Regions from separate parts of the Streptomyces sp. NBC_01520 genome, predicted to be linked through region 1. Evidence: riboswitches for the same ligand, from Rfam matches in the RefSeq annotation. Region 1 holds a riboswitch; the other holds the start of a gene.
The links. A riboswitch is a leader RNA that binds a small molecule or an ion and turns the genes downstream of it on or off. The one in region 1 is predicted to bind cobalamin.

Region 2: linked by a shared signal. The riboswitch ahead of OG524_RS34065 (CbtB-domain containing protein) and the one ahead of OG524_RS01420 (ABC transporter substrate-binding protein) in region 1 are both predicted to bind cobalamin.

The regions. Positions count from the first base shown of each region.
Region 1 is NZ_CP109404.1:305,958-311,460, forward strand. It holds gene OG524_RS01405 (PRC and DUF2382 domain-containing protein) at 1-682, shown strand, start outside; gene OG524_RS01410 (ABC transporter ATP-binding protein) at 821-1,621, opposite strand; gene OG524_RS01415 (FecCD family ABC transporter permease) at 1,618-2,700, opposite strand; gene OG524_RS01420 (ABC transporter substrate-binding protein) at 2,697-3,707, opposite strand; cobalamin riboswitch at 3,801-3,989, opposite strand; gene OG524_RS01425 (hypothetical protein) at 4,117-4,278, opposite strand; gene OG524_RS01430 (acyl-CoA dehydrogenase) at 4,275-5,503, opposite strand, start outside.
Region 2 is NZ_CP109404.1:7,548,657-7,554,159, forward strand. It holds gene OG524_RS34050 (metallophosphoesterase family protein) at 461-1,468, shown strand; gene OG524_RS34055 (4'-phosphopantetheinyl transferase) at 1,465-2,175, shown strand; gene OG524_RS34060 (histidine phosphatase family protein) at 2,242-2,841, opposite strand; cobalamin riboswitch at 2,951-3,080, shown strand; gene OG524_RS34065 (CbtB-domain containing protein) at 3,117-3,332, shown strand; gene OG524_RS34070 (CbtA family protein) at 3,359-4,144, shown strand; gene OG524_RS34075 (SDR family oxidoreductase) at 4,411-5,163, shown strand; gene OG524_RS34080 (hypothetical protein) at 5,222-5,503, shown strand, end outside.

The DNA.
Region 1 (5,503 bases):
GGCCGCGGGCAACGCGGGCGCGGGCGGCGACGCACGCACCACGTCCGGAACCGGAACGGCAGCCATGGGCGCCGCCGGGGCAGGAGCGGGAGCCGGAGCGGCGGCGGGAACGGCCCGCACCTCCGGGACCGGCAAGACGACGACGACCGGTGCGCCGGGCACCGCGGCCACCAAGGGCGCCGGGATGGGCAGGCACCGCGACACGGAGGCGTCCTCCACCTCGCGTCCGCTCGCCGGAGCCGGGGCCGAACGGTCCGCCGCGGGTGCCGCGGGCCGGGAGGAAATGGTCCGTTCCGAGGAACAGCTCCTCGTCGGTACGGAGGAGTACGAGAGCGGAAGGGCACGCCTGCACAAGTACGTCGTGACCGAGCACGTCACCCGGACGGTGCCCGTGTCCCACGAGGAGGTGCGCGTGGTGCGCGAACCTCTGCGGCCGGACGAGAAGTCGACCGGTACGAACATCGGTGAGCAGGACGTCGAGGTCACCCTGCACGCCGAGCGCGCCACCGTTCGCAAGGAGGCCGTCCCGGTGGAACGGGTCCGTCTCGAAACCAACAAGGTCACCGAACAGAAGGAAGTCTCCGCCGAGATCCGTAAGGAGAAGATCGACTACGCGGACGGCAAGGACATGGGCAGCGGCAAGGACATGGGCGGCGAGTACGGCCAGGGTCGTCGCCGCTGACCCCCTCACCCGGCGGCGACAGGCCTCGCGGCAGTAGCGAGGGGCGGACCCGGACGTTCTGCGGGCCCGCCCCTTCGCGTCCGCGCACGGATCCGGCCGGCCCGAATGCCGGGCGCGCCCGTCCACGTGCCGCCGGACTCACCCGGTACCGGGGGCGCGGCCGGCCGCGCCCGGCAGGAAGCGCACCGAGGGCCTGCCGTCCGGCCCGTCCGGCGTCACGACGGCCCGGACCCGGTAGACCTCGGCGATGAGTTCCTCGGTGATCACCTCCGAGGGTGTTCCCGCGGCCACCGCACGGCCTTCCCTCATGACGGTGACCCGGTCGCAGAACATGGCCGCCAGATTGAGGTCGTGCAGTGCGATCACCGCGGTGACGGGCAGCTCGGCGACCAGGGACAGCAGCTCCAGCTGGTGCTGGATGTCCAGGTGGTTCGTCGGCTCGTCCAGCAGGAGTTCGCGCGGCTGCTGCGCGAGGGCGCGGGCGATCTGGACCCGCTGGCGCTCACCCCCGGACAGGGTGTGCCAGGACTGCCCGGCACGGTCGGCCAGTCCGGTGCGCGCCAGTGCCTCGCGCACGGCGGCCTCGTCCTCGGGGCCGGGTGCGGACCAGGCACGCCGGTGCGGGATGCGGCCGAGTCGTATGACGTCGAGCACACTCAGCTCGACCTGGGTGACGGCGTGCTGGTCGACGACGGCCACGCGCCGGGCCACCGTGCGGCGGCCGGTGTCCGCGAGTGTGCGGCCGTCGAGGGTGACGACGCCCGCGCCCGGGGTGAGGACCCCGGCCATCACCCGCAGCAGCGTGGACTTGCCCGAGCCGTTCGGGCCCAGGAGCCCGACCGTGGCGCCGGGCGGCGGGGCGATGCTCACGCCGTCGAGGACGATCCGTCCGCCCGCCTCGCGGGTCACCCGCTCGGCCCGCAGGCCGGTGTCCGTCATGTGCTCCTCCGGGTGCGGTACAGGACCAGGACGAAGGCGGGCACGCCGATCAGGGCGGTGAACACACCGACCGGCACCTCCTGCGGGTCGAGGACGGTCCGGGCCAGTGTGTCGACCCAGACCAGGAACACCGCCCCGGCGAGCGCGGTGACGGGCAGCAGCCGACGGTGTCCCGAGCCGGTCAGCGCGCGGGCGGCGTGCGGCAGGACGAGGCCGACGAACCCGATGGCGCCGGCCGAGCTGACGAGCGCCGCGGTGAGCAGCGCGGTCGTGCAGAGCAGCACGATCCGGGTACGGGCGACATGGATGCCGAGGGCCGCCGCCGCGTCCTGGCCGAACGCGAACGCGTCGAGGGTACGGGCGTGTCCCAGGCAGATCAGCAGCGTCACGGCGAGCACCGCGGAGCACATCCACACATCGGTCCAGCCGACCCCGCTCAGGGAGCCCAGCAGCCAGAACAGCACGCCCCGGGTCTGTTCGGCGTCGGCGGCCGTCATCACGACGAAGGAGGTGAGCGCGGAGAACAGCTGCATGGCGGCGACCCCGGACAGCACGACCCGGTCGGTCGATCCGCCGAGGGTGTGGCTGAGCAGGAGCACGAGGGCGAACGAGCACAGGGCACCGACGAAGGCCCCGGTGGAGATCGACACCGCTCCCCCGCCGACCCCGAGGACGACGACGACGACCGCTCCGGTGGACGCCCCGGAGGACACGCCGAGGACGAACGGGTCGGCGAGCGGGTTGCGCAGCAGGGACTGCATCACCGTTCCGCACACGGCGAGCCCCGCCCCGCAGACCGCGGCGAGCAGGGTGCGGGGCATGCGCAGGTTCCAGATGATGCCGTCCCGGATCGGGGTGAGCCGGGTGTCGCCCAGACCGAGGTGGGAGGCCACCGCGGACCAGACGTCGGGGACGGAGATGCGGGCCGGCCCGATCGTGACGGCGACCGCGACGGACAGGAGCAGCAGGGCGACACCGCCGCTCCAGAGCAGGCCGTCGCGCAGGACGCGGGCGGGCGCTCTGTCCGGAAGTACGCCCGGGGCCTGTTCGGTGACGGTCGCTCCGCGGGTGACGGTCACCCGGCGAGCCCGAAGGAGCGCAGCCCGGCGGCGACCGCCTCCACGCCCTCGACGGTGCGGATGGTCGGGTTCATCGCCTGGCCGCTGAGGAGGACGTAGCGCTTGTGCCGGACCGCGTCCATGTTCTTCGTGGCGGGGTTGGTCTCCAGGAACTCGATCTTCTTCTCGGCGCTCTCGGCGGTCTGCGACTTGCGCGTCAGGTCGCCGATGACGAGGACGTCGGGGTTGCGGTCGGCGACGGTCTCCCAGTTGATCTGGGGCCATTCCTCGTGGGTGTCGTCGAAGACGTTCTTCGCGCCGAGTTCCTTGGTGATGATGCCGGGCGCTCCGCAGCAGCCGGCCAGGTAGGGGGCCTCGGAGTTCGCGAACCAGTAGAGCAGGGTGGTGCCGGAGGCGTCGATGTCCGCGGTCGCCGTCCCGATCCGCTTCCGGAGATCGGCGACGAGTGCGTCGCCCCGCTCCTGCACGCCGAACACCTTCGCCAGGTCGTGGACTTCGCCGTAGACGCTGTCCATGGTGAGGGGCTTCGTGCGGGAGCCGTCGCTGCTGCCGGTGTTGTCCTTGGCCGTGCAGTCGGTCGGCGAGAGGTAGGTCGGCACACCGAGCTTCTCGAACTGCTCGCGGGGCGCGACACCGCCCTTGCCGAGTGTCGACTCGAACGAGGCGCTGACGAAGTCGGGTTCCTTGTCGAGGACCTTCTCCGACGAGGGGTTGTTATCCGCGATGCGGGGTACCGCGGCGTCGGCCTTCTCCAGGCCCTTCATCACCGGGTCGGTCCAGGTCGCGGTGCCCACGAGCCGGTCGGCGAGGCCCAGGGAGAACAGGATCTCGGTCGATCCCTGGTTCAGGGAGACCGCGCGGCGCGGTGCGGCCCCGACCGTCACCGTGCGACCGCAGTTCTTCAGCGTCACCGGATATCCGGCACCGCCGTCCTTCGCGGCCTCTCCGGACGGGCTCGTGTTCCCGCCGCCGCAGGCACCGATCAGGACAAGTCCCGCGGTGAGCATGACGGTTCGGCGTACGGCACTGGGTATGGACGGCACGGAATCCCTCTGCGTCTCTGGGCTCTTGCGCGAAGCCCGTACGGAATACCGCTCCCGGTACGGAAGCGGGGTGCCAGCAGGTTTTCGGACTCGGGTTCGTCCGGACGGGACGCCTTCCCGGGGCACCCGAGAGTGTCCCAGTGGCTGTTGGCCCCGCCCGTCCCCCTCACCGCTGCGCGTCAGCTCCGGACTCTCACCGGATTCCCTGACTCCACGTGGAGTGCGACTGGCGTCTGCAAGCTATCACGCAGCGATCGGGCGGCCCGCACGCGCCGGGAGGGGGTGCACAGGCATCTGCCGCACACCCCCGCGCACCTCCCTCGCCCACTGGTTGCCCATCGTGCCGTCAGGGTGTGCGGCGAACCGATTCGCCTCAACCGGCCTGGGGTTTCGTGCGGCGGGCGAGCAGGGATGTGGTGCCCCAGTACGCCAGCAGAACGGCCCGCAGACCGAGGATCTCCATGGTCTCGCGCACACCCCGGCGGCCCGGGACGGTGGTGCCGGGGCGTCCGCGAACGGCCCGTTCGGCGCTCACACCGTGCCCGCCGACGCGAGCGCCGCCCCGGCCTGCCAGGGCCCCTCGGGGTCGTCGTACGCGTCGGCGTAGTCGGGTCCCGCGATCGGCCAGTCCGCGAGCAGTTCGGCGGGCAGCGCGAAGGACTCGGCCAGTTCGGGGGCGTGCGCGGCGACGGCCGCGATCAGCTCCTCGGTGGCGTCGGGCAACTGGTCGACCTGATCGGCGCTCAGGAGACCCGCGGCCAGCAGGTCGCCGCTGTTGCGGGCCACCCATTCGAGGGCGAACAGCCGCTCCAGCTCCGTCAGCCGCTCCCGCGCGGCCCCGCCGGGCAGCGCGGCGCGTGCCTGCGCGAAGGCCTCGGCGGCCTGCCGGTAGGCGTGGGCCTCGACTCCGCGCAGGGCGGGCCCGGAGCCCGCGTTCCACCGTGCGAGCCTGTCGTCGTGGATCGCCGAGAGCAACCGCTCCCTGGCCCGGCCGAACCAGATCTTCTCGACGGCCGCGAGGAGTCTGCCGAGGAAGTACGGATCGGCCAGGTCACCGGGGGTGCGGTCGAGCGGGGTGTCCCACCGGTCGGGGTCGGCCGCGAGGAGCAGGTCCGCGGCCGCCTTGCTGTACAGGGCGACGTTGTCGCCCTCCGCGGTGATGGCGCCCTCCACGCCGGTGACGAGCTCGGTCATGCCGTTGTTCTCCAGCAACGCCTGCGCACCGCAGCGTTCACGGCACTGGACGATGACGGCGCGTGCCTGCCAGGTGATCCAGGCCTTGGCGACGGCGACGAGCCGTTCCGCCGCGGCCCGGTCCTCCTCGGTGCAGACCTCCCACCGGTCCAGCGCCCGGCGGTGCAGAAGACTCATGGCGAACACCGTCGCCATGGCCGAGGCGAGCGGCCCGTGGTGGGTCCGGTGGGCGTTGACGGGGACGGTACGGGCGCCCCGGGCACCGGAGATCATCCGGTGCCCGCCGTAGCGGACGGCGACGGCGAGGGTGGCCCTGGCCGAGCCCGCGGCGCAGGCGCTCATGGAGATCCGGCCGGGAACGACCCGGCCGATGGAGGTCAGGAAGCGTCGCCGGCGATCGGCCCGCGTGCTGCTGAAGTCCCCCTGCCCGCCGCCTCCCTCCCGCGCTCCCAGCAACGCGGACCGCTCCACGAACAGCTGGTCGAACGCGGTCAGGCAGTGGTCCACGGGGCTGCCCATCCTGGCGGGCAGACGCCGCACGCGTACCCCGGGCAGAGCCCGCACGT
Region 2 (5,503 bases), 7.2 Mb from region 1:
AGGAGACGCTACGGCCCTGCCACACACCGGTCGCCTCAAGGGCGACGGGATCTCCGTGGGTACTGCCTTCGTGTGCTCCGGACGGCCGAGAAGGGGATCGCGGCCGTGACGAGCGCCCCGACGCCGACCATGGGTACGACCCACGTCCAGCCCGCGCCGTCACGCCAGGCGGAGTAGCCCGCGCCCAGGAAGACCGGGCCGACGAAACAGCAGATCGTGGCAAGGCCGGCTGGCCCACCAGCACACCGGCGTAGCCGCGCATCGCCCCTCCTCCGTACGCGCCCCGCGAACGGAGCGCTGATCGTCTCTCCTCGTCGCGGTGGGGGACGCCGGCCGAGGCCGCGGAGTTCCACCGGTGCCCTGGTCCTCGGGATCCGCAGGGTTTCCGGACACGTACGGCCGGGCGAGTCGTAGCACGATGACCGCCCCAACAGGACCGGCAAGAAGGTAAATTCGAACAATGAGATCACCCAGCGGCCCCGCCCCGCACCCGCCGAAGGGACAGGGCCGGCTCCTCGCAGTGAGCGATCTTCACGTCGGGATCGCCGACAACCGCCCCATCACCGACCAGCTGCACCCGTCGTCCGACGAGGACTGGCTCATCGTCGCGGGCGATGTGGCGGAACAGGCCGAAGAGGTCGAGCGCGCCCTCGAAACGCTGGCCGGGCGGTTCGCCCACGTGATCTGGACGCCGGGCAACCACGAGCTGTGGACCGTGGACAGGGACCCGGTGAAACTGCGCGGCCAAGCGCGGTACGAGCACCTCGTCGGGGTGTGCGCGGAGCTGGGTGTGACGAGCCCCGAGGACCCGTACCCGCGGTGGCAGGGAGCGGACGGACCCGTGGCCGTGGCCCCGGTGTTCCTGCTGTACGACTACACGTTCAGGGTCCCGGGGACGGCCACCAAGGAGGAGTCCCTGGCGCGGGCGCACGAGGCGGGGGTCGTCTGCACCGACGAATACCTGCTGCACCCGGATCCGTACCCGGCCCGCGACGACTGGTGCCGGGCGCGGGTCGCACTGACCGAGGAGCGGCTGGCCGCGCACGACCCCGAGGTCCCGCTTGTGATCGCGGGCCACTGGCCGCTGGTGCGCGAACCCACGTCGGTCATGTGGTACCCGGAATTCGCCCAGTGGTGCGGCACGGAACTCACCGCAGACTGGCACCGCCGCTTCAATGTCGCGGCCGTCGTCTACGGGCATCTGCACATCCCCCGCACGACCTGGTACGACGGTGTGCGGTTCGAGGAGGTCTCGATCGGCTACCCGCGGGAGTGGCGCAAGCGCGGGCACCCGCGCGGGCTGCTGCGGCAGATCCTTCCGTACGAGGGGGAGGGGGCTCCGGCGGGTCGGGGTCCTTCGGGGGCGTCCGGCGTCGCGCGCTCCGCACCCGGTTCACCCGGTTCACCCGGTTCGCCCGGTTCACCTGGTTCACCTGGTACTCCGGGGGATGCGGGCGCCGCGTCGTGATCGAACGGCTGCTTCCCGCGTACGTGGCGTGCGCGGACACGTACGAGACTGAGGCTCCGGCCGGAACCCTCTACCCGGAGGAGGCGCTGCTGGTCGCCACGAGCGTGGACCGGCGCAGGCACGAGTTCGCGGCCGTACGCGCCTGCGCGAGACGGGCCATGGCGACCCTCGGGCTGCCGCCGCAGCCGGTGCTGCGCGGCCACCGCGGCGTACCGCTGTGGCCTGCGGGGATCGTGGGCAGCATGACGCACTGCGACGGCTATCGTGCCGCGGTGATGGCCCGGGCGACCGACGTCCGCGCGCTCGGCATCGACGCCGAGCCGAACGAGCCGCTGCCGCCCGATGTGTGGGAGGCGGTGTCGCTGCCCTCGGAGCGGCGGCGGATCTACTCGGGGGCGTTGCCAGGGGTCTCCCCGGGGGCTTCCCCGGGGCTTTCTCCCGGGGCGGGGGGCGTGACGCCGCACTGGGACCGGCTGCTCTTCAGCGCCAAGGAGAGCGTGTTCAAGACGTGGTTCCCGATCACCCGGATCGAACTCGACTTCGACGAGGCCGACATCACGTTCCACCGGAGCTCCGAGGCCGCCACCGAAGGCACGTTCACCGCGGAGCTGCTGCGCCGGGCGCCGGGGATGCCGGTGTCGTACGAGGGGAAGTGGCTGGTCGACAACGGCATCGCGGTCACAGCGATCGCGCTTCCCCACGGCTGAGGGAACCGCGGTTGCCCGCCCGCCCCCTCCGGACCGTGCTCGGCGCACCGTGGAGGGTGCGGGCCGCTATCGGCCCAGCGGCCGGCCGCACCGAAGGTTCCAGCGGCCGGACCTTCCGCTGAGTTCGGTCAGGGTCAGCGGGGCGACATCCAGCCGCCAGAAGGTCTCCATCGGCAGACCCAGGGCATGGACCATCGCGGCGCGCACGACCGCCGGTTCGACGACCGCAAGCCGTCGGCCCACGCCCCAGGCCGGGGAATCCAGCAGCGTGCCCACCCGGGTGGTCAGGTCCAGCAGCGACTCGCCGCCGTGCGGAGCGGCCGAGGGGTCGGTGAGCCAGGCCGCCACCGCGTCCGGCTCGGCGGCGCTCACCTCGGAGAGCCGCCGGCCACGCCAGCGCCCCATGTCCCAGTCGCGGAGGGCGGATTCGGGGAGGGCGGGCTCGGCAGGCCCGGTCGTGCCGGCGAGCCCCAGCGCCTCGGCGGTCTGCCGGCAGGGGACGGAGGGGCCGTGCGCCCGGTGGTCGGCGGCAGGTACCGCACCGGCGGCAGCGGCGGCTGCGGCACTGCGCGCACCGGCCTCGTCCAAGGGCGCGTCGGCCTCGAAGCGGGCGTCCCGCAGCGCGGAGTTCATGGCCGGTGAGATCAACATCACCCGTACCGTCATCCTCTGCCTCCACTTCCCGGACAGGAGCCTTCTGCGTAGGCGCTTCATGGGAACACGGCCCGTCCCACGAGCCGTTGTCGGGGCCGACGCACCATGGCGGTGGCCGAACCGCAGGCGGTATGGTCGCGGCACCCATGACGAGGGTGAAACGGAAGTCCGGTGAGAATCCGGCACGGTCGCGCCACTGTGTACCCGCATCGCTGCGGGGAGTCAGACCCGGCACCTTCGTCTCAGGCACCACGACAGGGACGCGTGTTCCCACAGGAGGTTCTGCCATGGCACATTCTGCCGCCCCCACCACCGTCGCACCGGTCATCACGCCCATCTCGCCGAAGGCCATCGCACCCTGGGCCGTCTTCTTCGGCATCCTCATGCTCGTCCTGCTGTACTTCGTCGGAGCCGAACAGGGAGCCACCGCGGTCATCTCGGGCGAGGCCGTGCACGAGTGGGTCCACGACGGCCGTCACCTCCTCGGGTTCCCCTGCCACTGAGACTTCGGGAACCAGGGGAACGTCTCATGAACTCCGTATCGGTCAGAGCTCTGCTCATCCGCGGCATGCTGGCCGGCCTTCTGGCCGGCGCGCTCGCCCTTGCCGTGGCCTACTTCCTCGGTGAGTCGCGGGTGGACGCCGCCATCGCCCTGGAAGAGGCACAGGCACACACGCACGCCCACGAGCACGGCGAGGAACTGGTCACGCGCACGATGCAGGCCACCGGCGGTCTCGCCACCGGCGTCCTGGTCTTCGGCGTGGCCGTCGGCGGCATCGCCGCACTCGTCTTCTGCTACGCCCTGGGCCGCATCGGCTCCTTCGGCCCGCGGGCCACGGCAGCACTCGTCGCGGGGGGTGCCCTGCTGACGGTGTACGTCGTGCCCTTCCTGAAGTACCCGGCCAACCCGCCGGCGGTGGGGAACCCGGACACCATCGGGCAACGCACCGGGCTGTTCTTCCTGATGGTCGCGCTCAGTGTGCTGCTCGCGGTGGCCGCCGTCATCACCGGCAAGCGGCTCGCACCGCAGTTGGGCAACTGGAACACCACGATCACCGTGGGTGGGGCGTACGTCCTCCTCGTCGGGCTCGCGTACGTCTTCCTGCCCTCGTTCAACGAGGTCGGCGCGGACTTCCCCGCCAGTCTGCTGTGGGAGTTCCGGCTGGCGACACTCGCGGTCCAGGCGACCCTCTGGGTCAGCTTCGGTCTCGTGTTCGGCTACCTCACTGAACGGCTGCTGGTGCCGCGTCCGAGTGCTGGTGGTGAGGTGGCGGCCGACCGTGTCGCTGCCCGCTCGGCGGGTGCCATGAGCTGACCCTCACGCCTGCGACCGCACGATTGAGCCCGCCGGGGAGATATCCGGCGGGCTCAATCGTTGTGTGTCCGTGCCCGTGAGGTCCGGGGTATTCATGCAGGTCTTTCCTGGTTGATCCGGTCCGACAGGGTGGAACTCCGGCAGGTGGCACTCCAACAAGGTAGCGATGTTATCCACAGAAGATAGCGTTGCTACCGCATGAGTGCTAGCGTGGTCGTACCGGGTTCGTGGCAGCAGTCGCAGCCCCTGTTCCCAGGAGAAGCGTCATGACTGAACAGCACACCACCACCTCCGCGCGCCGGGTCGCTCTCGTCACCGGAGGGTCGCGGGGTATCGGCCGGGAGAGCGCCGAGAGGCTGGCCGCGGACGGCTTCGCCGTCGTCATCAACTACGCGGGCAATCGGACCGAGGCCGAGGCCGCGGTGGCGGCTGTGGTCGCCGCAGGTGGCGAGGCTGTCGCGCACCAGGCGGACGTCGCCGACGAGGTGGCCGTAGCCGCCCTCTTCGACGCGGCCGAGGAAGCGTTCGGCGGCATCGACGTGGTGGTCCACGCCGCGGGCGTCATGACGCTCGCCCCGCTGGTCGACACCGATCTGGACGCGCTGGACCGGATGCACCGCACCAACATCCGCGGCACCTTCGTCGTCGACCAGCAGGCGGCCCGCCGGCTGAGGAGCGGCGGGGCGATCATCAACTTCTCCAGTTCGGTGCTGTCGCTGTCCCTCCCCGGATACAGCGCCTATGCGGCCACCAAGGGCGCGGTCGAGGCCATGACGCTGATCCTGGCCCGCGAGCTGCGCGGCCGGGACATCACGGTCAACGCCGTCGCCCCCGGGCCGACGGCCACCGCGCTGTTCCTGGACGGCAAGGACGAGGAGACCGTCGCGCGGATGGCGGCCCAGCCGCCCCTGGAGCGGCTCGGCACACCACAGGACATAGCTGAGGTCGTGTCCTTCCTCGCCGGCCCGGCCCGCTGGGTGAACGGGCAGGTGCTGCGCGCCAATGGCGGCATCGTCTGACGCGGAGAGCCTCTTCTTCCCGTCCACCCTCGTCATCGCCTCACGGAGGAGCGCGGCCATGGGCAAGGTCATCGTGATCACCGGCGGAGGGGGCGGCTTCGGAGGGCCGGCGGTCAGAGGCCCGGCGCGCGCCGGGCACACGGTCCACATGGCGATGCGCGACACCCGGACGCGCACGGCGCAGGCGGAGCGTGTGGCCGCCGCCGCAGGCTGCGCGGCCGAACATCATGTGGATCTCCGGACCGTCGAGTTGGGCGTGCTGTCCCAGCGGTTGCAGTTCTACGAGAAGCGCTGCGCGGGTCCGACGGATCGGATATCCGGTCGCCCGGAAGACCTGGCG